Regions from separate parts of the Synechococcus sp. PCC 6716 genome, predicted to be linked through region 2. Evidence: riboswitches for the same ligand, from Rfam matches in the RefSeq annotation. Region 2 holds a riboswitch; each other region holds the start of a gene.
The links. Region 2 has a riboswitch for cobalamin ahead of metE (5-methyltetrahydropteroyltriglutamate--homocysteine S-methyltransferase). Riboswitches for the same ligand answer to the same signal wherever they lie in the genome.

Region 1: another riboswitch for cobalamin. It lies ahead of L5220_RS05200 (energy-coupling factor ABC transporter permease); the one in region 2 lies ahead of metE (5-methyltetrahydropteroyltriglutamate--homocysteine S-methyltransferase).
Region 3: another riboswitch for cobalamin. It lies ahead of L5220_RS09135 (energy-coupling factor ABC transporter permease); the one in region 2 lies ahead of metE (5-methyltetrahydropteroyltriglutamate--homocysteine S-methyltransferase).
Region 4: another riboswitch for cobalamin. It lies ahead of L5220_RS12565 (sirohydrochlorin chelatase); the one in region 2 lies ahead of metE (5-methyltetrahydropteroyltriglutamate--homocysteine S-methyltransferase).

What each region holds. Positions count from the first base shown of each region.
Region 1 is NZ_JAKLTU010000006.1:16,761-23,180, reverse strand. It holds gene psbC (photosystem II reaction center protein CP43) at 1-1,135, opposite strand, end outside; gene psbD (photosystem II D2 protein (photosystem q(a) protein)) at 1,119-2,177, opposite strand; gene L5220_RS05210 (GNAT family N-acetyltransferase) at 2,310-2,816, opposite strand; gene L5220_RS05205 (ABC transporter ATP-binding protein) at 2,848-3,570, opposite strand; gene L5220_RS05200 (energy-coupling factor ABC transporter permease) at 3,643-4,170, opposite strand; cobalamin riboswitch at 4,197-4,341, opposite strand; gene L5220_RS05195 (DsrE family protein) at 4,440-4,622, opposite strand; gene L5220_RS05190 (helix-turn-helix domain-containing protein) at 4,882-5,259, shown strand; partial or broken gene L5220_RS05185 (ISL3 family transposase) at 5,260-5,940, shown strand; gene sir (sulfite reductase, ferredoxin dependent) at 6,290-6,420, opposite strand, start outside.
Region 2 is NZ_JAKLTU010000012.1:16,744-21,175, reverse strand. It holds partial or broken gene L5220_RS07870 (ISL3 family transposase) at 1-438, opposite strand, end outside; gene L5220_RS07865 (SufE family protein) at 756-1,205, opposite strand; cobalamin riboswitch at 1,692-1,836, shown strand; gene metE (5-methyltetrahydropteroyltriglutamate--homocysteine S-methyltransferase) at 2,108-4,354, shown strand; gene L5220_RS07855 (hypothetical protein) at 4,338-4,432, shown strand, end outside.
Region 3 is NZ_JAKLTU010000018.1:32,408-38,827, forward strand. It holds gene guaA (glutamine-hydrolyzing GMP synthase) at 1-147, opposite strand, end outside; gene L5220_RS09130 (LCP family protein) at 542-1,900, shown strand; cobalamin riboswitch at 1,938-2,084, shown strand; gene L5220_RS09135 (energy-coupling factor ABC transporter permease) at 2,101-2,874, shown strand; gene L5220_RS09140 (energy-coupling factor ABC transporter substrate-binding protein) at 2,867-3,175, shown strand; gene cbiQ (cobalt ECF transporter T component CbiQ) at 3,190-3,981, shown strand; gene L5220_RS09150 (energy-coupling factor ABC transporter ATP-binding protein) at 3,986-4,846, shown strand; gene L5220_RS09155 (response regulator transcription factor) at 4,974-5,336, shown strand; gene L5220_RS09160 (DUF697 domain-containing protein) at 5,317-6,420, opposite strand, start outside.
Region 4 is NZ_JAKLTU010000037.1:31,019-37,438, reverse strand. It holds gene L5220_RS12575 (hypothetical protein) at 1-391, opposite strand, end outside; gene L5220_RS12570 (2-isopropylmalate synthase) at 419-2,026, opposite strand; gene L5220_RS12565 (sirohydrochlorin chelatase) at 2,102-3,127, opposite strand; cobalamin riboswitch at 3,161-3,293, opposite strand; gene egtD (L-histidine N(alpha)-methyltransferase) at 3,357-4,343, opposite strand; gene L5220_RS12555 (amino acid ABC transporter permease) at 4,379-5,047, opposite strand; gene L5220_RS12550 (ABC transporter substrate-binding protein) at 5,057-5,980, opposite strand; gene infB (translation initiation factor IF-2) at 6,040-6,420, opposite strand, start outside.

The DNA.
Region 1 (6,420 bases), on a different contig from region 2:
GGCGAGCTTGCCATGGCTGAATATCATTTTTGATCTTGTTCAAGTCAAGACCATTCGGCCCACGCAGCGGCTCTAGCCACGGGCCACGGAAATCCCAGAAGCGCATGGTTTCGCCACCAAAGATGATTTCACCTGTGGGCGATCGCATCAGGTATTTACCTAAACCAGTTGGGCCTTGAGCCGAACCAACGTTTGCCCCTAGCTTTTGGTCACGGATCAGAAACGTCATCGCTTGGGCTTGCGAGGCTTCAGGGCCTGTGGGGCCATAGAACTCGCTGGGATACACCGTGTTGTTGAACCAAACAAAGCAGGTGGCAATAAAGCCCATCATCGAGAGGGCACCCAAGCTATAGGAGAGGTAAGCCTCACCGGACCAGATAAAGGCACGGCGTGCCCAACCAAAGGGCTTGGTGAGAATGTGCCAGATACCACCAAAAATGCAGATTAAACCAATCCAAATGTGACCACCGACCACATCCTCAAGGTTATTGACGCTGACGATCCAGCCATCACCGCCAAAGGGAGACTTGAGTAGGTAGCCAAAGATCACCGTGGGATCAAGGGTGGGGTTGGTAATCACCCGCACATCGCCACCACCGGGTGCCCAAGTGTCGTACAGCCCCCCAAAGAACATGGCCTTCGCCACCAGTAGGAGGGCGCCAATGCCAAGGACGATCAGGTGAAATCCTAGGATCGTCGTCATTTTGTTCTTGTCTTTCCAGTCATACCCAAAGAAGGAGGAGTACTCCTCTAAGGTTTCGGGACCACGAATGGCGTGATAAACACCACCCAAGCCCAAGACAGCGGAGGAAATTAGGTGAACCACCCCCACCACAAAGAAGGGGAAGGTATCGACAACTTCACCGCCGGGGCCTACGCCCCAGCCGAGGGTCGCAATGTGGGGCAGTAGGATTAAGCCTTGCTCATACATCGGCTTTTCAGGGATGAAATGAGCCGTTTCAAACAAGGTCATAGCACCTGCCCAGAAGACAATGAGGCCAGCATGGGCAACGTGGGCACCCAAAAGCTTACCAGACAGGTTAATCAGGCGAGCATTCCCGGCCCACCACGCGAACCCTGAGGATTCTTGGTCGCGGTTGGTGGAAAAAATAGAATTACTAGAGAGCGTTACCACGGGGGAGTACCTCTTCGGGGAAGACTAGGTTTTCATGGGGTTGGTCTTGCGGCGCCATCCACGCCCGAATCCCTTCGTTCAACAGAATGTTCTTGGTGTAGAACGTCTCGAACTCAGGGTCTTCAGCCGCACGAATCTCTTGCGAAATGAAGTCGTAGGAGCGCAGGTTCACCGCTAGCCCTACAACTCCAATCGCACTCATCCACAGACCTGTCACTGGCACAAACAACATAAAGAAGTGTAGCCAGCGCTTGTTCGAGAAGGCAATCCCAAAAATTTGGCTCCAGAACCGGTTCGCCGTCACCATCGAATAGGTCTCTTCCGACTGGGTGGGGGTAAAGGCACGGAAGGTACTGGCCCCTTCCCCATCCTGGAACAGGGTATTTTCAACCGTCGCACCGTGAATGGCACACAGTAGGGCACCCCCCAGCACCCCGGCAACCCCCATCATGTGGAAGGGGTTCAAGGTCCAGTTGTGGAACCCTTGGAAGAATAGCAAGAACCGGAAAATCGCCGCTACCCCAAAACTAGGCGCAAAGAACCAGCCCGACTGCCCCAGTGGGTAAATCAAAAAGACACTCACAAATACGGCAATCGGCGCACTAAAGGCAATGGCGTTGTAGGGGCGAATGCCAACCAAGCGGGCAATTTCAAACTGCCGCAGCATAAAGCCAATGAGGCCAAAGGCACCATGGAGGGCAATAAACGTCCACAGGCCTCCCAGTTGACACCAGCGGGTAAAGTCCCCTTGGGCTTCGGGGCCCCACAGCAGCAGCAGGGAGTGTCCCATACTGTTGGCCGGGGTCGAGACTGCCACGGTCAGGAAGTTACAGCCTTCCAAGTAGCTGGAGGCTAAGCCGTGGGTGTACCACGAGGTTACAAAGGTGGTGCCGGTCAGCCAACCACCCAGGGCAAGGTAGGCACAGGGAAACAGCAGGATGCCTGACCAGCCCACAAACACAAATCTGTCGCGCTTGAGCCAGTCGTCGAGAATGTCGAACCATCCTCGCTCCGCTGGCGCACGTCCGATTGCTATTGTCATGGAATTAAACTCCACAAAGATAATACCGGATTCGCGCTTGGCTGCACCTTTAGGTTGCCCTAAAGATAAAGTGAGCGCCAAGTTTACGAATCTTAACAACGCTTTTAATCTAGCAAAGGTCGTTTTGAGATTTCAACTGCTGGCTTGGGATGACTGGCTCTGCGCCAATTGCCAAAGGGGGGCACCACTCAAGCGGTAAATGCGCCAGTCAGGTAACACCTCAGCACCAATGCCTTCATAAAAGGCAATGGCGGGATGGTTCCACTCAAGGACACTCCACTCTAGGCGGCCATAGTGGCGATCGCGGGCAATACGAGCCAGTGCTCTGATCAAAGCGGTGCCAACTCCTTGGCGGCGATAGGTGGGCAGCACAAAGAGATCCTCGAGGTAGAGTCCCGGTCGGGTCAAAAATGTGGAGTAGGTGGTAAAGAACAGGGCATAGGCAATCTCTTGGCCGTGGCTTTCAGCGAGGAGGGCTTCCGCGTAGGGGCGATCGCCAAACAGGTGCTCCCTTAGCTGCGCAGCGGTGCCACTGACGCTATGGCTTAGATGTTCGTAGGCAGCTAGGTCTTGAATCAGGCGAAATAGAGTCGGTACATCGGCAGGGGCAGCCGCACGAATCTGGAATGCTAAGGACAAGGCAGAGACTCCGTCTATCCGGTGGGGTAGTTCATGATAAGGCAGAAGCGACGGCAGAGTTAGGTATATTTGGCACATCAGAGCGAATCTGGCCATCGCGAAAGTGAATGATGCGTCGCGTAATACTAGCTACGTCTGGCTCATGGGTAACCATGACAACCGTCATCCCAGCAGCATTCAACTGACTAAAAATATTAAGGATTTCAATAGTTGTTTGACTATCAAGGGCACCCGTTGGCTCATCAGCTAACAGCAACAATGGCTGATTGACAATGGCACGGGCGATCGCCACACGTTGCTGTTGTCCCCCAGATAGTTGATTTGGGCGGTTATGTAAGCGGTGCCCCAGTCCTACCTTTTCCAGCGCCACAATCGCTCGCTCCCGTCGTTCTTTGGGGGGAACTTGGGCATAGATCATCGGCAGCATCACATTTTCCAGCGCTGTCAGTTGCCCCAACAAATGGAACTGCTGAAACACAAAGCCAATTTTGGCATTACGGATATGCGCCAATTCATCATCCGTGAGCCGCGAGACATCTTGACCATCCAGGAAATACTTACCAAAGGTGGGTCGATCCAAGCAGCCGATAATGTTCATCATCGTGGATTTGCCAGACCCTGAGGCCCCCATAATGGCAGCGTATTCTCCGTGCTGGATTTGGAGGTCAATGCCATTGAGCGCACGCACTTCTGTTTCACCTTGACCATAGATTTTCTGTAAATGCTCAAGACAAATCAGAGGAGGTGTGCTCATGAGCCGGTTGAATTGAATGCAACTATTACAAATTGTAGCGGGACTCCTTGGCCTAGTTACCGATGCATCAACTCACCCTTTCACGGGGGCAGTTTTGAGCACAGCGCTTATACGCATCACCAGTTGATAAATGCCATAGGCGATCCAAGGCCCCACTACCGCCATTGACACGGCATTGGCACCCAAGGTTGTAAGGCCGCCATGCGCTAGCAGTAAAGCCTGAAATAGCAAGACCAAGCCACCCAACACCGACATCACCCCTGGCCCAAATAACACGGCTCCCAAACCTGTGCCGGTTGGGTGAGAACAACTGCCTGTCACTGAGGGAATTTTTAAGGCAGAGAGAACAAAAGTGAATGCGCCTGCTAAAGCCAGTAATAGTTTGGCTTCAGGATGCTGACGGGTGATGTGAGTGAGCGATCGCAGCCCCCAGAACAGAAATGGCAGATACACGATCCACCAGAAAACAGCCCAGCCAACCGGCAGAAACCCTTCCATAATATGCATGGCATACACAGGCGTGGGCGATCCAAGAATTAAATAACAGCTCAGCCCCGCCATCATCACAAGGCTGAACCATTGATGGTTTTTCCTGTTCATCTGTACCTCGCAGACTTCTCAATCAAAACAAGCTGTCACATTCGGCGGGCATCCTGACTTAAAGAGATAAATCTCTTATCACAGTTGCGGGACAGCGGCAGATTTACACTGCTCTTTCCCCCTTACGTCTGGTGGCTGTTCCCCACCAAAACCGAGTTCCTCAATAATACAACCGATTCTCAAACACACGCCTTGACTTAAGGCATTCCCACCATTCAGCAAAAGATTACAGTCTCATCCCTTGCTATTTCACCATAGATAAGAACCAATCAGAAGTCGATGATCTTATCTGCCGCCAAAATCAAACTGGGGATATCCTGATTCTCTTTTGCCAATTGAGCGCCTGATCGCAAGTTGCTTTCTGTTATCCCTGCAGCTTCTGCACAAGCTGGACAGACCATCACCTTGCCCCCTGCTGCCACAAATTCATCATATAGTTGGGCGAGTGTCATCGGACTACTGCCCCAAAGCAAATTCAAGGGTTGATTTTTGGGGTCTATCGGACTTGGTATGCTAATGTAACATGCTATACCAAATCTGAGATATGCAGCTACTTCTAACTGATCTACTAAACCTACCTAGAATTGAGGTTGAAGATTATACCGATGTTGCAGGAGAATTGATTCTTATAGTGGAAGCAAAGACAACCGAGGCGATTTGCCCACGTTGCCAACAAAAAAGTTTCATTTACACCAGAATCATTGGTATCTAGTGCGAGATTTAAGCATCAGTGGACGAACCGTATTTCTTAAGATCAATCGTCGCCAGTTTAAGAGTCGAACTTGTGGTAAGCCATTCAGTGAAACGCTCGATTTCATCGGCAATCGTCGCAAGCAAACGGATCGATTTGCTCAGTCAATCGTGCAACAGGTTTTGCACAGCAACATTCATAATGTTGCAATTTCAAATGGTCTCACTGATGAAGAAGTATGGTCAATAGTACAGTATGTCAGTCAAAAAACTCCACGTCGATCAGTCAAAAAACTCCACGTCGATGTGAGTTCAGTAAAACGATTAGGTATAGATGAGATTTCCTTACGTAAAGGACAAGGAGATTACATAGTCGTCTTGGTCGATTTAGAGCGGTGAATTCCCCTTGCCCCTTCTCGCAAGCAGGAAGATGTGAGGCAAGTGCTTGAGGTATGGGGAGCAGCAGTACTCAATCAAATTATTGAGGTGAGTATTGATCTGTCTGGAAACTATAAAAGTTTGGTTCATAAACTCCTACCTAATGCTACGGTGGTTGCCGACCGATTTCATGTTATGAAGATTGTGAATCAGGAATTGGATAAGGCTCGACAAAGTATTTGTAAAGCGAATGAACAGACGGTAAATGAAGTCAAGAAAGCCCAGATTGCAGCCGCGCTCAAACAAAGTAAATATGCGTTACTCAAGCCGGAGGAAAATCTAACTCAGAAGTAAAAAGCAAAACTGGAAGAAATTCGAGAAGTAGTGCCAAGTCTGGCTCGAATGCATCAGGAGAAGGAATCGCTTAGAGCCATCTTTGAGCCAGCAAAAGATTGGGAAGATGGAACGTTTCAATTGCTCGATTGGTTAGCTCAAGCTCAGGATTCTTTTCAAGAGAGCGTAAGAACAATTTGTCGGTGGTTTGGTGAAGTCACCACCTATTTTGATAATCACACAAATAGTGGTGTTGTTGAAGGTATTAACAATAAATTGAAGCTGATCAAGCGGTCAGGTTATGGGTTCAGGAACTTTGACAATTTTCAGTTACGTTGCTTAATTTGCTGGCATTTAGCTATTGATTAAGCATAACTCGGACGATAGAGCCGCCTTCGCTACAAAATTCCAGTTTCCGCAACCAACCTTAACCTTCAGCTATCAAGCGGGAAGTCCTGCGCTCTACCTGTAGCTCACTTTCCGAAGGCTAACGTGACCATCGGGATGAAAGCGTGTTCATCAAGGGGTTCAATGCCGCGCAGATGAACAAACTCTTATGGCACTAGTCGGGTGCAGTCTAGTTCTCACGGTCACCAACGGTGCCTGCTCGGACTGGGGGGCACCGTTGTTCGCTTAGGTGGTTAACACGGCCAAGCGTCAGGGCATGTCTGCCGTTGATGCTATTTCCCGTGCCCTAGCCCCTCAGCAGAGCGATTGGCTACTGGGCTGATAGGTATTGCTGCAGGGCTTGGCGGGTTAAGGCGGCCACCGACACTCCCTTTGCTGCTGCCAATGCTTTTAGTTGCTGATACTGCTCTGCCTGTACGTCCACGCGATAGCGTTTGCGCT
Region 2 (4,432 bases):
ATCTCTTCCGATCTCAAAGATGGCTCTAAACGATTCCTTCTCCTGATGCATTCGAGCCAGACTTGGCACTACTTCTCGAATTTCTTCCAGTTTTGCTTTTTGCTTCTGAGTTAGATTTTCCTCCGGCTTGAGTAAGGCATATTTACTTTGTTTGAGCGCGGCTGCAATCTGGGCTTTCTGGACTTCATTTACCGTCTGCTCATTCGCTTTACAAATACTTTGTCGAGCCTTATCCAATTCCTGATTCACAATTTTCATAACATGAAATCGGTCGGCAACCACCATAGCATTAGGTAGGAGTTGATGAACCAAACTTTTATAGTTTCCGGACAGATCAATACTCACCTCAATAATTTGATTGAGTACTGCTGCTCCCCATACCTCAAGCACTTGCCTCACATCTTCCTGCTTGCGAGAAGGGGCAAAGGCAAGGGGAATTCACCGCTCTAAATCGACCAAAACAACTATGTAATCTCCTTGTCCTTTACGTAAGGAAATCTCATCTATACCTAATCGTTTTACTGAACTCACATCGACGTGGAGTTTTTTTTTTACTGACATACTGTACCATTGACCATACTTCTTCATCAGTGAGACCATGTGAAATTGCAACATTATGAATGTCGCTGTGCAAAACCTGTTGATCAATTGACTGAGAAAATCAATCCGAATTAAAACAGGTCGGCTTTGATGTATCTCTGAACTTAACTTCTGATAGTGCGGGCAGCTTGCTTCTTCGTTGAGATGTCGCAGTTTTAAGTTCGCAAGTAAGTCACAGACAGATGATAGACCAGTGCTTTCTGTTGCATCGTTTGAAAAATATTGTAAAAACCATTGGCACGAGACGGAGTCAGGCTGACATCCAGTCCGGTTTGCTGAATGAAATCGGGTGTTAACTGGATAATTTCTGCGGGAGCCAACCCGTTCAATCCTTCAACTAACAGCCCCACTAGTCCCTTGGTTAGTTGAGAGTCGGAATCTCCCTGAAAGATCACCTTTCCCTGCTCCAAACTCGCAGTCACATAGACTTGAGAAACACAACCAGGAACCCGATGGGCTACCACCTTTTGCTCATCGGGAAATGGCGGCAAGCGCTTAGCAAAGCAAAGCAAGTACTCATAGCGCCGCTTCGGTTCCGAAATCTGTTGGAACCGCTGGATAATTCGCTCAAGGGAGGCAGGCAAGGGGTGAGAGACGGGTGACATACTGTTCTAGCAGCACACTACCTATAAAAATGAAAATCACTCTCATTATATAGTGAAGTGGGTGAAAACTGAAGCCGTTCTTCGCAAGCGATACTACCCCTGCAGTTGATCTACTTCCTATGCAGTACCAAGGCACACTGCTATAAGCGGTTCGCTAACTTAGCTGAGGGGGTTCGGGGGTAGATAAGCCCCGCACTGTACTGTCGAGAGGTGGTCAGTGACGGGATACAGCCCCCCCGCGCCAGTCGCAGACTGGCAATGATAAAACAGAATTGGTTATATAAAACGGCGTTTCCGGAATCTAATACAACTACGCGGTAGGGCATTCCGTGTCTGCTTGCAGAGAGTTCTTGCAATGGCTCCTCGACGAAGCGAGAAGCCTGCACTCTAACCGAAGTTGTGTTTACTCAACAAGGTTGAGTGGCGGGAGTATGTCACCTAGACTTGAAATTCAGAATGTGTCATAGTACCTTACCTATTGTGTTATTATTAGGCTACTTGCTCGGTTCTGATGGGGATCAGCCATCAGACGCAAGGGGGAAAGTCCGGTGCAAATCCGGCGCTGTCCCGCAGCTGTGAGGAGAGGCGCAACTCTCTGAGTCAGAATGCCCGCCGAGTTGTAAACCCGTTACACAAACATCTGCGAGGTACGGATGACGCAAACTTCAAGCTTTTGCGACTGGATTTCTATTGACATTTTAAGGTTGTAGCGTTCTTAGCTAACTCTGTAGGCTGGGCGTGAGGTTTTTGTGTGGTGAGGCTACTTGATCAAGGGTAGCCACTCTCTGTACTAGCAATTTAAGGTTAGATCTCTCGCTCTGTCTTTTTGTTCGTGGGCTACCTCCCAATTGGGAGGTGGTACTCCTTGTTTGCTTATTTACAGAACTTAGGACGCTACAACAATGACCATTCAAACTGCAACGCTGGGATATCCTCGCATTGGTAAAAATCGTGAGCTTAAAAAGGCATTGGAAACCTTTTGGAACGATAAGTCTGACATCGGAACGTTGCTGCAAACGATGCGCGAGGTTGAATTTGAAAACTGGAAGGTGCAACTGGAAGCAGGAATTGATCGCATCGGTGTTGGTGACTCCACCCTTTACGACCACGTGCTGGATTGGAGTATTCGCCTAGGGTTGATTCCCGATCGCTTTCGTCATCTGTCGGGACTCGACCAATACTTTGCAATGGCACGGGGCAAAGGTGGCATTCCAGCACTAGAAATGACCAAGTGGTTTGATACCAACTATCACTACTTGGTGCCCGAAATTGACCCGATTGTACAACCAACAGATTTTAGCGATTTTCTAGAAACAGTGCATCGTGCCCAAATTTTCTTGGGTGAACGGGCAGTTCCCATTGTACTAGGCCCCCTCACCTTGGTACGGCTTAGTCGTCTGGCGTTAAACCTAGAGCAAGCGGTTTCCTATCTGCTCGATCGCTATCTCGTCTTACTCAGTGAACTGAAAAATCTGGGTGTGGTTGAAGTACAAATCCATGAACCCGCTTTGGTTCTAGGAGATGCTAACAACTTTAAGGAACTGTATCAGTCAACCTATGATTCGCTCCATCGAATGGGTTTACCTATTCACCTCGTCACCTACTTTGATGATTTGGGAGCCACGTATCCGTGGGTGATGAAGTTACCTGTTGCTGGCATCAGTTTAGACTTCACCCGTGGACGCAATCTTGACTTATTGCAGCAGCACGGATTTCCAGCCGATAAACAGTTGGGTGTGGGGATTGTGAATGCGCGAAATATCTGGAAAATTCGTCCTGAATCAGTGTTATCAACACTAGAAACCATTTATGGCATTACGCCAAATATTCGGTTGCATCCTTCATCATCCCTGCAATTTGTTCCCTATGATGCGACGCGAGAAACAAAACTGGCGGAACCCCTGCGAAATGTGTTGAGTTTTGCGGAACAAAAGCTGGATGAGGTGGTGCTCTTGGCTCAAACGCTTGACGGTAATGATCTGAGCGATCGATTAGCAGTCGTGCAAACCCACTGGCAAGCCTTTGAGCAGTTCAGCCCTGTAAATTCAGAAGTACAAGATCGGCTCCGCAACCTGACTGTCAGTCATTTGGAGCGCGCGATGCCCTATGAGCAACGCAAAAAACTCCAGCCAACGCTGCCGCCCTTTCCGACCACAACCATTGGCTCATTTCCACAAACCTCAGAGGTACGGCAACTCCGAGTCAAGCTAAAACGGGGTGAAATCACTCAAGCCGAATACGAGGCGGCGATCGATGCAGAGATTGCCAAGTGCATTCAAATTCAAGAGGAAGCTGGGCTAGATGTGTTGGTACATGGCGAGTTTGAACGCACTGACATGGTGGAATTCTTTGGACAACAGCTCTCTGGATTTGCCTTTACCGAACACGGTTGGGTGCAAAGCTATGGCAGTCGCTGTGTGCGTCCACCAATTATTTACGGAGATGTTATCCGAACCCAACCTATGACTATTCGAGAGTTCAAGGTGGCGCAATCCCTCACCGATAAAATTGTGAAGGGGATGCTGACTGGACCCGTGACGATGATTAACTGGTCGTTTACCCGCACGGATATTCCTCGCAGTGAACAGGCAATGCAGATTGCGTTGGCACTGCGGGAAGAAGTGGCAGATTTAGAAGCGGCTGGGGCGAAGATAGTGCAAATTGATGAACCCGCTCTAAGGGAAGGATTGCCCCTGAAGCCAGAACGCTGGAATGAGTATCTGTCTTGGGCGGTCGATGCGTTCCGTTTGGCGGCAGGAGTTGCCAAGCCCGAAACTCAAATTCACACCCACATGTGCTACTCCGAGTTTGGCGACATTATTCAGCACATTGAGCATCTGGATGCGGATGTGTTGTCGATCGAGAATAGCCGCAGCAACAATGAGACCCTATTTGAAATTACGGATGCAGGCTACCAACATCAAGTCGGTAACGGCGTTTACGATGTCCATAGTCCAGCCATTCCTAGCACTGACCAGATGGTTCAGCAGATAAAAACCGGGATTGCCAATCTACCGATCGAACAGATTTGGGTCAACCCTGATTGCGGGTTAAAAACACGGCGCTGGGAGGAAGTGATTCCATCGCTGAAAAACATGGTAGAAGCCGCAAAAATCATTCGGGAGGAAATCAATGCGTCCAACGAATGATCTCTGGCGAGGCAACTTTGGCTACTGGCAGAACCGCTTTATTCAGCACAATCTTTTGACCATCGGATACACGGCATG
Region 3 (6,420 bases), on a different contig from region 2:
CTCAGAGTAAACGTGGGTTTCCCGAATCCGCCGCGCAATGAGTTCCGAGTATTGAGAGCCAAAGTCAAGGATGACAATGAGTTGTCGTTGCAGATCCTGTTCCTCGGCTGGGGGGGTGGCAAGGGGGGAAGTAGCGGGCTGAGTCAATGTAACAATCCTTAAAATCCCATCAACGCCTAGATGCGTCTCTCTACTAATACAAATCTTAGCGGATTGTCCGATACATAATCGTGGCAGATAGTGGCAGGGGGTACCAGCGGGGCGATCGCGTTACCGTTTTACGCCTAGTTTTAGTGGTCTTCAAAACTGATTAGGCGGCAGCATAATAGCGAACTAAACGATGGCGATCGCTCTCCGTTACTTGGGAGTTGTCCTCAGAAATCAGGGCGGCTGCGGGGCTAACTTGCGGAACCCATTCCTTTTTGCGGACTACTTAAGTACCTAAGTATAAATACTGGATTTGTGATCCATCCCGTACACTAGAAACATCAATTGAGTCCACCAGTCCTAGGGACTGTCGCAGGTTGTGGGAGTTAACGTTGTGGCACGAGGCGTTAAACAGGTCAAGCGAGTGAATCCGGCTCCGGCGGCTCGAGGGGCAAAGGCAGTGGCGCTGCACACTAAGGCGCGATCGCGGCGATCGCCATGGCGAGTGTTGGGTTGGATGGCGGCCTTTGGTACGGTGTCTTTAATTTCGGCCTTTGCGGGAATGAGTGTTGTCTTACTGTCGCCTTTTCAAGCAGAGCAGGGAGGCGATACGCAGGCCTCTTTTTTTGAGGTGATGGCTCGCAGCTTGCAAGGGAAGATGAGTCGGCCTATCAATTTATTGGTGCTAGGGGTTGACAAGGTTTTGGGGGCACCGGAAGGCTCGCCAGAAAGTTTCCGTGGCCGCACCGATACTATTTTGCTGGCGCGGTTTAACCCTGATGACAACACCATCACAGTGTTGAGTATTCCTCGGGACAGTCGCGTTGACATTCCGGGCTATGGGGTTGATAAAATCAATGCGGCCAATGTCTATGGTGATGTCCCCCTAGTTGCCAAGGTGGTGAGTCAAACCCTGAACTACACTCCGGTTGATCGCTACATTCGCATTGGCCCGGGAGCGTTTCGTGCCCTTGTGGATTTGGTGGGGGGCGTAGAGGTCAATGTTCCCAAGCGGATGTATTACAGTGATCACACCCAAAAACTCTACATTGATCTTTACCCTGGATTACAAACCCTCAACGGTGAGCAGGCTGAGGGCTTTGTACGGTTTCGCTACGATGACCTCGGTGACATTGGCCGGGCACAACGCCAGCAAATGTTGATCAAGGCGCTGCAAACGAAACTAGCGAATCCAGTCATGTTGACGCGGCTCCCCCAACTCCACGAGGTTCTCCAGAAACACGTAGATACCGATTTGACCTTTGGCGAACTGATGGCGATCGCCCAATTTAGCCTGCGCACGGATCCTGAGAATCTGCGCATGATTCTCTTGCCCGGGCGGTTTAGTGGTGATGGGTACGATGCCAGCTACTGGCTCCTTGACTACGACGGGATCGATCGCATCGTTGAGACTCACTTTGCAGCGCGATCGCCCTCAGTGGCAGCCGACCCCACTTGGAGTGAAAGTGGTTCGGTACGCATTGCCTTGCAAAATGCCTCGGGGAGTCCCGATGCGGCTCAAGATATGGCGGACTTTCTATACCATCATGGCTACAGCAATGTCATCATTAGCGATGACTGGCACCAAGAAGCCGCCGCAACCGAAGTCTTGGCGCAGCAAGGAGATTTGGGTGCAGCTCAAATGGTGCGCTCTGTATTGGGGGTTGGGCGGGTGTCGGCCAACTCGACTGGGGTGATTTCGTCGGATGTAACGGTGCGCATTGGCCGCGATTGGGTTGACATCCTGCATTGAGGCGCAAACGCTTCCAAGGGTAACCGAGCAGTCCTGACCTATAATAGCGCTAATCGGTTTCTGTGGGGAGCAGCCACAGAACGCAAGGGGGAAAGTCCGGTGCAAGTCCGGCGCTGTCCCGCAACTGTGATGACGGTTTTTGGCCGCTCTGAGTCAGGATGCCCGCCGAGGATTGTTGCATATCTGCGAGGTACAGATGAATGAAAGTCAGGCAATGGAAGCGGCTCCCTCTGCTGGGGGCGATCGCCCTGCTGGTGATGTATATGGTGATTGCCAGCCCGAGGGCGGCAGTGGCAATGCACATCAGTGAAGGGTTTTTACCCGTTGGCTGGGCGCTGGGCTGGTGGTTAGGGTTCTTGCCATTTTTGGGATGGGGACTCTGGTCACTGCGGCAACAGGTGAAGACACAGCCCGAGTCCACCCTACTACTCGCATTGGCGGGTGCCTATGCATTTGTTTTATCGTCGTTAAAACTTCCCTCGGTCACCGGTAGCTCGTCCCACCCGACGGGAATTGCCCTAGGAACGGTTCTTTTTCGGCCACCGATCATGACGGTGTTGGCCACGTTGGTCTTGCTGTTTCAGGCGTTGCTCATTGCCCACGGTGGCTTGACCACCTTGGGTGCCAACGGCTTTTCCATGGCAGTGGTCGGGCCATGGGTGGCATGGGGCTGCTATAACGGCATCTTGCGTCTGACCGGAAAGCCGGCGATCGCCCTGTTTACTGCTGCGTTTGCCGCTAATGTCATTACCTATGCCCTCACCGCATGGCAGTTAGCCCTAGCCTTTCCCGATAGTGTTGGCGGGGTGGCAGCCGCGTTTGGCAAATTTGCCGCCGTGTTTGCCATCACCCAAATTCCCCTTGCCATTAGTGAGGGTCTATTGACGGTTTTAGTCTGGAACTGGCTCACCACTTACTGCGCAGCAGAATTACGCACCCTTAATCTGTTACAGGAGCGTGGTCACCATGGTTAACTCGAAAGCGAAGCAGGTTTGGCTGCTGCTTGGTGCCGTTGTGCTCCTTGGGGCAGCACCGCTGCTGTTTGTTAACGCCGAGTTTGAAGGTGCCGACGCCCAAGCGGAAGACCTCATTACCGACATTGCACCCGATTATACTCCTTGGGCTACGCCGGTGTTTGAACCCCAGAGTGCGGAGGTTGAGTCACTACTCTTTGTCCTGCAAGCCAGTCTGGGGGCGGGGGTGATTGGCTTTGTGGTGGGGCAATACACCGAGCGCCACCGCCAAAAACGTCTTCAAATTCGCCGGGAGAAGTAACGGTAGCGTGCTGCATGCACCATCACCTTGACTCCTACGCCTACCGGAATGGGCTACGGCACATACCGCCCGAGCAGAAGCTCCTTTTTGCGATCGCCCTGCTCCTGTTTACGTTTTTTGCCCATCCTCTCAGTCAAGGGCTGTTGTGGCTCTGGCTCAGTGTCTGGGTTGTTGGCTATGCTCGCATCCCGTGGCGGGTTTATGCTGCGGTGCTCGGGGCGATCGCCCTATTTTGGGTGTTGAGCCTGCCCAGCCTGTTAGTGCAGGTGGCACCCACAAGCTTAGTGACGACAACAACAGAGCCACTGCTGGGACGCCTCAGTGTTGGTGGATGGTCGGTCTTTATTCCGCAGGCACAGGTCACTCAAGCCCTTGGGGTGGGGCTGCGCACCTTGGTGGCCAGTAGCTGTTTGGTCTTTATCCTTTTCACGACCCCCTTTCCAGAACTGCTAGGGGTACTTGAGCGGCGCTCAGTCCCCTCCTTTCTGCTGGATATTTTGATGCTCATGTATCGCTATATTTTTATTCTGCTGGACACAGCCGTCAGCCTCCAGCTCGCACAGCGGGCACGGGGGGGGTATCAACGGCGATCGCGCTGGCTCTATAGCCTCAGCCTGTTGGCAGCACAACTGTTTCGGCAGTCCTTACAGCGCTACCAAGGCACAAACCTTGCACTCCTGAGTCGCGGGTTTACGGGACAGTTTCGGGTGTGGCGATCGCCGCCCTACGCATACTCCCAGCGGTATGCTGTGGAAGCAGGACTTGGCGGTGGCCTGCTGCTGCTAGTCAATCGTATCCTTGGTTGAGACCATGTCTGTACCGCTGCTGGAGTTTCGCCACGTTTGGTTTCGCTACCCCAACACCCTAACACCGGTGTTGCAAGACTGCTCGGTGGCGCTTGGTGCTGGTCGGAAAACCGCCCTACTGGGTCTGAATGGCTCTGGCAAATCCACCCTCTTTTACGTGGCGGCAGGACTCTACCGCTGCGATCGCGGTGAGGTGTACTGGCAAGGACAGCGACTCGTGCATCAACCCGCAGCATTGCGGCAATGGCGGCAGCGAGTGGGGCTAGGGTTTCAAGACCCAGAGCAACAATTGGTGGCCGCCACCGTGGCGGAGGATATTTCCTACGGTTTGTGCAATTTAGACCTACCCACCCCTGAAATTGAAGCCCGCCTTGAGCAAACCCTGCGGGAATTTGAGCTACTGGAGTTAGCTGATTGTCCGCTGCACCACCTGAGCTTGGGACAAAAGCGCCGCGTCGCACTGGCGGGGGTGATGGCCTTAGCCCCCCCCCTGCTCCTCCTTGACGAACCAACGACCTATTTAGATCACACCCAAACGGAGCACCTTAGGGCGGTGCTGGATCGCATCCATGCCGCTGGCACCACCATCGTGATTGCAACCCACGACCTTGACTTTGCCTACTGCTGGGCCGATTGGATTATTATTCTTGCCGACGGCCACGTTGTTGTCAGCGATTGCTCCGATGTGGTCTTTGATCAATGGCAGACGCAGGCTAGCAGCCAATGCCTTGGCATCCCCACCCTCTTAAACCTCTGGTTGAGCCTCCCTCCCTCGTGGCGCCGCCAGCGCCAGCCCCCTCGCACCGTTGCTGAGTTTAGCCACGCCCTAGGGGATCTGTTTCGTGACCTCTTGGGTCACCGGTAGTGTCTGCCGCCAATTTTTGCAAACAGGGTAAGAAATGATAGGCTATACCATGGGCAATATTATAATGTACGCTCCACCTCATCCATAATCACAGTATCGTTTCTTAGCGGTATCAGGCAGAACTTTTATGGCCACAGTCATGGTTGTTGATGACAGTCCTACCCTCCGGGCAATGATTGTCGAAATTATGAAGGAACAACGCTACGAGGTTATTGAAGCTGAGGACGGCCTAGAAGCTCAAGAAAAAATCAAAGCGCAATGCCCGGATCTCATCATTCTCGACGTGGTCATGCCCCGCATGAATGGTTATGAACTGTGCCGTTGGGTGAAGGGGGAGCCAGCCTCGCAGAATGTGCCAGTGATTATGTGCACGACGAAAAGCGAAGACTTTGATATTCACTGGGGAAAAAAGCAAGGGGTCGATGCCTACATTACCAAGCCCTTTGACCCCGCTCAACTCATTGCAACGGTCAAAAAGCTTCTTCCCTAGCTGGCGGGCGCAGTTGGCTCTGAATTTCGCTTTTGAGACGGCTCAGGAGATGCCGTTGATCGAGTTGGCCTAAAATTTTCTGGACGACGGTTTTCGGCCCTGCCCCTCCCCAACCAGCGCCATTGGCAAAATAGGTTTTCGCCACTTGCCCCATCGTATAGGATGAGACCCCGGCAATACTGGCTTGAGTGATGGCCACCGCAAGGTAAGGCCCTAGGGCAAGCCCACCGCTGACGGGCGCCGCTAGCCCCAATGTCCCCTTAAGAGCACTGAGGCCAAGGTTGGCCGCAAAATCCCCCAAACTAATGCCGCCCATGGCCAACGCAATGGTTTGCAGCAGGTCTTTGGCACCCGCCTCTGTCATCTCAATGTCGTAGAGGCGTGAGAGCAGTTGAATGGTTGTTACGTCAATGACGGCACTGCTGACCATATCTAGCACCGTCACCGGATTGAGGGCGATCGCCAAGGACTTGGCCACTGCCCCTTTCCAAATGAGTTGGTTAGCCTCCTGCTCCCGCAGTGTGAGTTTATAGTGTGCTAACTCCTGACTGATTTGGTTGGCAAATAGCATCGAGTTTAGGGCAATCAGCGCCTTACCTTCGCGCGCCAACACCTCCAAGATTTTCACTTTCAGAGGCTCAATCTGGGGTGCGCCCACCGTCATGGTCACCTGCACCCGGCCTTGGGCATCCTGCTGCACGTGGGGCACTAGGGGCGCCGCCGCCACCATTACAATTTCCTCAGGTGAGAGGAGTGCTTTAACTCGCTCATCGCGAAGTTTGGCATAGATAGCTTGGCGATCAACCTCTGGATACTGATCCACCTTGTTAAACACCAACAGCATGGGCTTACTGGCGGCGCGCAGTTGACTGAGGCTCTCGTACTCCAGCCGCGTCAGGTCTCCGGCCACCACAAAGAGGATCAAATCCGCCTGTTGTGCCACCTGCCGAGCTAGCGCTTCCCGTTCGGCACCGTTGACCTCATCCAGCCCGGGGGTGTCAATGAGGCGAATGGGCGATCGCCTGTGTCCTTCAGGGTCAGACACCTGCCACAGTGCTGCTGCCTGTTGTTGGGTCACGCCGTG
Region 4 (6,420 bases), on a different contig from region 2:
GGGCAAAAAATGTTAACCCCACCCAAAACAATGGAAACCAGTGCCAGCGATCGCCACTGAGGGGCGGAAACATCTGCTGCCCTAACCAGACTAACCCTGGCGGCAGGGTAATCAGTAACACACCAAGGACAATGGCCGTATAGGTCAGGGTGACAGGCGGCGTGTTGAGCGATCGCCACGTGGTGCCAGTCCACTGCCAGCGAAACACCATTGCCGTGTCTTCTAGGCGTGCCGTTTGATGGGTGAGGTCAATGCTGAGGATATGGCGGCAAAAATTACAGGCATAGGTGTCCATGAGCACCATAGGGGCAATCTGACCATGGCGACACACCGGACACAGATATACCCCCTCAGGCTCTAACAGCTTCGGTGAGGGAACCAACTCCGCCATAACATCCTTTAAGCTCTAGAACCTTCCTTACACTTGAGGATGCAACACCCGCTGCTCTAAACCACGGTAAAGCCGATTGAGGGCATTCATATAGGCTTGTGCCGAAGCCACAATCACATCGGTGTTGGCCGCATGACCGGAATAGATGCGATCTTCGTGCTGCAGGCGAATAGTTACTTCACCGATGGCATCGATGCCCGCCGTTACTGATTGCACTGAGTATTCAATAAGCCGGTTAGGAATTTGCACCACCCGGTTAATGGCACGATACACCGCATCTACAGGACCGGTGCCAATGGCTGCATCTGTGAGTTCTTCGCCGCTGGGGGTGCGTACCGTCACTGTTGCCGTAGGTCGGGCATGATCACCGCAGGAGACTTGCACAAACTCCAATTGGTAGCCCTGTAGATCGATGCCTTGGGTTTCGTCCTTGGCGATCGCCTCTAAATCCCAGTCGGTGATTTCCTTTTTCTTATCCGCCAGATCCTTAAAGCGTAAGAAGGCTTTGTTGAGTTCAGTTTCCGTTAATTCAAAGCCCAACTCCCGTAAACGGGTAGCGAAAGCATTGCGACCCGACAGTTTACCTAAAACGATTTGGTTGTCTGCCAAGCCAATTAGGTGAGCATCCATAATTTCGTAGGTGCGCTTGTTCTTGAGCACCCCATCTTGGTGAATCCCTGACTCATGGGCAAAGGCATTAGCACCAACAATGGCCTTGTTGGGTTGGATAAGCATCCCCGTTAGGTTGGAGACTAACCGCGAGGTTTTATAGATTTCGCGGGTATTGATATTCGTGAGGGGAGCCTCCGACTCAGCGGGGCGACCCAAGAAGGGGTTAAAGTACTGCCGCCGCACGTACAGCGCCATCACCAGTTCTTCGAGGGCAGCATTACCCGCACGCTCGCCAATACCGTTGATGGTACATTCCAGTTGGCGAGCGCCGTTTTTAACTGCCTCAAGAAAGTTGGCCACCGCCAAGCCAAGATCATTGTGACCGTGGACTGAAATGACCGCTTGCTGAATGTTCGGCACATTTTCCTTGATACCCTTGATCAAGGCTCCAAACTCTGCGGGTGTGGTGTAGCCCACCGTATCGGGAATATTGATTGTGGTGGCGCCTGCCGCAATCACCCGCTCAAGCACTTGGTACAGAAACTCGGGGTCAGAGCGGCCAGCATCCTCTGGTGAGAATTCCACATCCTCCACAAAGGATTTGGCGTAGGCAACCATCTCTGGGGCAATCTCTAGTACCTCGGCACGGGTTTTCTTGAGCTTGTACTCAAGGTGAATGTCAGAGGTGGCAATGAATGTATGAATGCGTGGATAGTAGGCCGGTTTTAAGGCGTTGGCTGCCGCTTCAATATCCGAGCGGGTGGCTCGTGCTAGGCCACAAATCACTGGCCCTGTTTCAGTGCCCACCACTTCGGCAATCCGCTGCACGGCTTCAAAATCTCCAAGGCTGGCAAAAGGGAAGCCAGCCTCGATAATATCCACCCCCAGCCGAGCCAGTTGACGGGCGATCGTGAGTTTTTCATCTACATTCAGTGCGGCTCCCGGAGACTGCTCTCCGTCCCGCAGCGTCGTGTCAAAAATCAAAACGCGATCAACCGTCTGGGGAGGATACTTTATCGCCATAAACAAGCCCCGTCCAAGCTTGAAAAAAGGGATCATTACCCCCTAGTCTAGCATTTTCCTTAGGTGGCCATCCCCCTAGGGAACCTGCCAAATCCGTTGATGGTAGCTGGGTAGATGATCTAAATTCACACTGGGGTGATGATGCCCGTGGGAATGAGACTCATGGTTATGGTTGTGATCGTGGTGGTGATGGTGGGAATGATCGGCACCATGGGCGATCGCCGCCAAACGAAATTTACAGGCTTCGCAATTCATGGCCACTTGGCCGGTGAGGGTTTCTATTTCCCGTTGCCGCGTTAAATAAAATAACTGCGGATGTAACCCAATTTCCGGCAAGTTAACGTATTCTACCGCCGGGTACTGTTGCTGGGCAGTAGCGGTCAGGGTATAGATTTTTTTCACCAGTGCGCCAGTGAACATAAAGTGGGGCAGGACAATCACCCGCTGCGGCTGATAGAGATTGGCGCGGGCAAACCCTACCTCTAGGCGGGGATGGGTAATACCAATAAAGCACACCTCAACGGTCTTGTAGCCACTACCTTCCCAGAGCATCCGCGCTAGCTTGAAGACATCGCCGTTGGCATCGGGGTCACTCGAGCCACGTCCCACCACCAGTAACACCGTGTCGTCGCGGCCAATGCCTCGGGGGTTAAATTCCGGTGAGTCGAGCATTTCAAGGCGCGATCGCCAGAGGGTGAGAATTTCAGGGGCAATGCCATAGTGGCGACCGTAGTGATAGCGCAACTGCGGCAACACTTGGCGAGCACGATCCAGTTCATTGGTCACATCAAACTTGTTATGGCGCGCCGCAAACAATAAAATCGGCAGTACCGACAGATCGGTGTAGCCCTCTACTGCACACTGGCTTAAAACTTCAAAAATCGAGGGTTGAGTCAACTCCAAGAAGCAAGGAAAGACCGGACGGCAAGGATCTAATTGATGATACGCATGGGCAAAGTCTAAAAATGCTTGGCGGCCTTGCGGATCCCGAGTGCCATGCCCCACCATCAGTAGCGGTCGGGGCTGGGGTAAGGGTGGTAAATCAACGGTAAAACTTAGGGGATTAAGAATTGAATCGTTGGGCTGAACAGTAACGACCACGCTATAACTCCATGCCTGTGCAACGCAGACAAATAGAGTGAACCGCAGTAGGTAGGCATTCTGGCTTAGGGATCGCTCCCCTCACAGCTGCGGCACAGCCCCAGATTTACACTGGCGTTTCCCTACAAACTGCTCTTCACGGTTAACCTTCCAATTTTAACGAGCGTATTGTGGCTCTGTCTATGCGGGGGGTGGGGAGTCGCTACCCCTTGGACGGCCTCCTGTGTGCTTAGCGGCAACACAAACACAGAGCAAACCAGTGGTTTGGATCGGTAAAGGCTCGAACCCACGTCAAGCCAGCTGCGACGAGGTCTGACCTTAGGGAATCCAGCCAAAACTTCCGCGAGATTTCTGTGAGGATGCTTTCCCCGGCGGCAATGTCACAGGTCAATTCTAGGGCAGTTAGGGTTACCGTCTGTGTGTTTTGGCTGTCAAGATACATTTCGATTTGCTGTGCCACTGGGTTATAAATAGCTCGATGATCGAAGGCCAATGGCTCGAAGTTGCCCTGAAATCGCCAGTTAAGGTGGCTAAGGATATTGCGATTAAAGGCAGCCGTAATCCCCTGAGCATCATTGTAGGCGGCAAGCAAAACTTTGGTGTCTTTTACTAGGTCAACTCCAAGGAGAAGGTAGTCACCGACATTGAGCACCCGGTACAGTTGGCTAAAGAAACGTTGGCACTCAACCGGTGACAGGTTGCCTAGGGTACTGCCTAAAAAACAGAGTAAGCGTTGCGGCGCAAGGGGTGGGGGTAAGTGCTCTAGGCCAACATCGTAGGTGCCTACAAGGCCATTGATCCACAGTTGGGGATAATCCTTCAGCAGCGCTATGGCACTAGTTTTGAGCATCGAGCCACTGACATCAATGGGACGATAGACAAGCTGAGGTTGTAGCTGGGCATAGGCGGAGAGTAAGTAGCGGATTTTGCGATCGCTGCCGCTGCCGAGCTCAATTAATTCACAGATGCCGGTCAGGGTGGCAATTTCTTTGGCGTGTTGACTCAGCAGCGCTAGTTCGGTGCGGGTGAGGTAGTACTCTGGCAGGTCAGTAATCTGCTCGAATAACCGCGACCCAACGGCATCATAAAAGTAGTAGGAGGGTAAATATTTTTGCGGTGAACAACTCAAGCCAGCAATGACATCTTGGCCAGCAGGATCGGTTTTAGAACCACTCAGGTAGGTCAGGTGTAGGCGATCGCCCACAGAAGGCAACATCAACTGGCTCCAGCAACTGGTAACAGAGGCAACCCCTAGGACATTCTAGCCTTTAGACGGTGTTCGATGTGCCGCCCCCACGCAGCGATCGGCAAACTCATCAACAAATACAGCACCAGCGCTAGGGCATAAAGGGGGAAGGGATGACTACTATGACGGATGATCCAGACCCGCAACACCGATGTCAGATCGACCCCTGCAATCACACTGACAATGGCCGAATCCTTGAGCATATAAATGAAATCATTGATCAGGGGTGGAATAACAATTTGCGCCGCCTGCGGCAAAATCACCCGCACAAACCCCTGCTGCTGGGTCATCCCCAAGGACAGCGCCGCCTCCCGTTGACCCGAATCCACGCCGCCCAGGCCAGCCCGAAAAACCTCTGCTTCGTAAGCGGCATAGTTAAGGGCTAGAGCCGTGACCCCTGCTGTCCACGCATTCACCCACGTTGCTAAATTGATCTGCGCTAAAACTGCCCCGACACCGTAGTACAGCAACAACAGTTGGGTGATCATGGGGGTACCGCGCATCACCTCAATAAATCCGGCAGCAGGCCAGCGCAAAAACAGGTAAGGGGAGGTGGTCATTGCTGCCAAGAGAATGCCAAGCACAATGGCGATCGGGAAGGAAATCGCACAGTAAATAAGGGTATTCAGCGCCCCCCGCAGAAAGGCCGGTAACGCCGCTTGGATTAACTCCATCCCCCACTCCTAAACAATGCCAATTTGCGCTTGCTGATCATTCCACAGTTTCCACTGCTCATAAATTCGCCGCAGGGTACCATCGGTCTTGAGAATTTCAAGGGCTTGATTGACCTCTATTTCTAGGGTTTTTACTTTAGGGCTGCTGGCATTGAAGGCAATGACGTAATTGTTCAGGAAAATTGGCACTCCAATGGGTTTTAGGGCTGGGTTGACCGTGCCGCCGGGGCCTGATCCCAAAACATAGTAGGCCACAATCGGAAAGTCCACCATCACTGCATCAATCCGTCCCTGCACTAGATCATCGAAGGGCAAGTTGCCGTCATAAGCGCGGGTTTTCAGGTTAGGGTCTCGCTCCAGAATTTCTTGAGCTTTGTAGCCAATGCCGGTGCCCACCGTCATCCCTGCCAAGTTGGCAAGGGTAACATCACTTGCAGCATCGTACTGGGCAAACCGCTCGTCATTCGTACGAACCACAATTTGCTGGCCGTAGCGATAATAGGGCTGGGAAAAACGCTGAGTGCGCTCGCGATCGGAGGTAATTTCCCAACCGTTGAGGATGAAATCAAAGCGATTGGCAGCTAAGGCGGCGGGTAACTGATCGTAGGCAGTTGCAACAAATACGGCCTTTACACCCATCAGTTTGGCGATCGCGTCGGCAATTTCCACCTCAAAGCCAATGAGTTGACTAGGATTGACCGGATCATAAAACACGTAGGGGGCACCACTGATGGCTTCGGCACCCCACGCCAGCGTGCCTGGGTTCAACAGCCCCTTACTAGAAACAACCCCTGCAGCAGACCTGCCCTCTTCCGTAGCGGTATCGAGATTACCGGCACAGCCCGTCAATAGGGATTTTGTGCCTGCTGCCAAAACAAAAGCCCCTGTCCCTTGAGCTACACGGCGCAAAAATGCCCGTCGTTGCAGTCCCATGCCAGTGTCCTCACGAACCTGAACAGTAGATCACAATCAATGATCAACTCTGCTTCAGTTTAGTTTTTCTCGCTACCGCTGCCAAGACTACGACGTTTTGTCACGGTTTGATAGGCGGCAATAATATCCCCCTCTTGCCACAGTTGGAAGTCGTCAAGGCGAACACCGCACTCGTACCCCGCAGCCACCTCACGGACATCGTCCTTCATGCGCTTCAACGAGCTAAGGATGCCAGTGTGCACAACGGCCTGCTGTCGCAGCACCCGCACCTTGCAATTGCGCACTAGCTTGCCATTGAGGACATAACAGCCAGCAACCGCCCCTTTGCTGAGGGGGAAGACAGCCCGCACTTCCGCTTGCCCGAGGTCTTCTTCGACGAGTTCCGGCTCTAACAACCCTTCCATTGCCCCTTGAATGTCATCGAGGAGCTTGTAAATAAT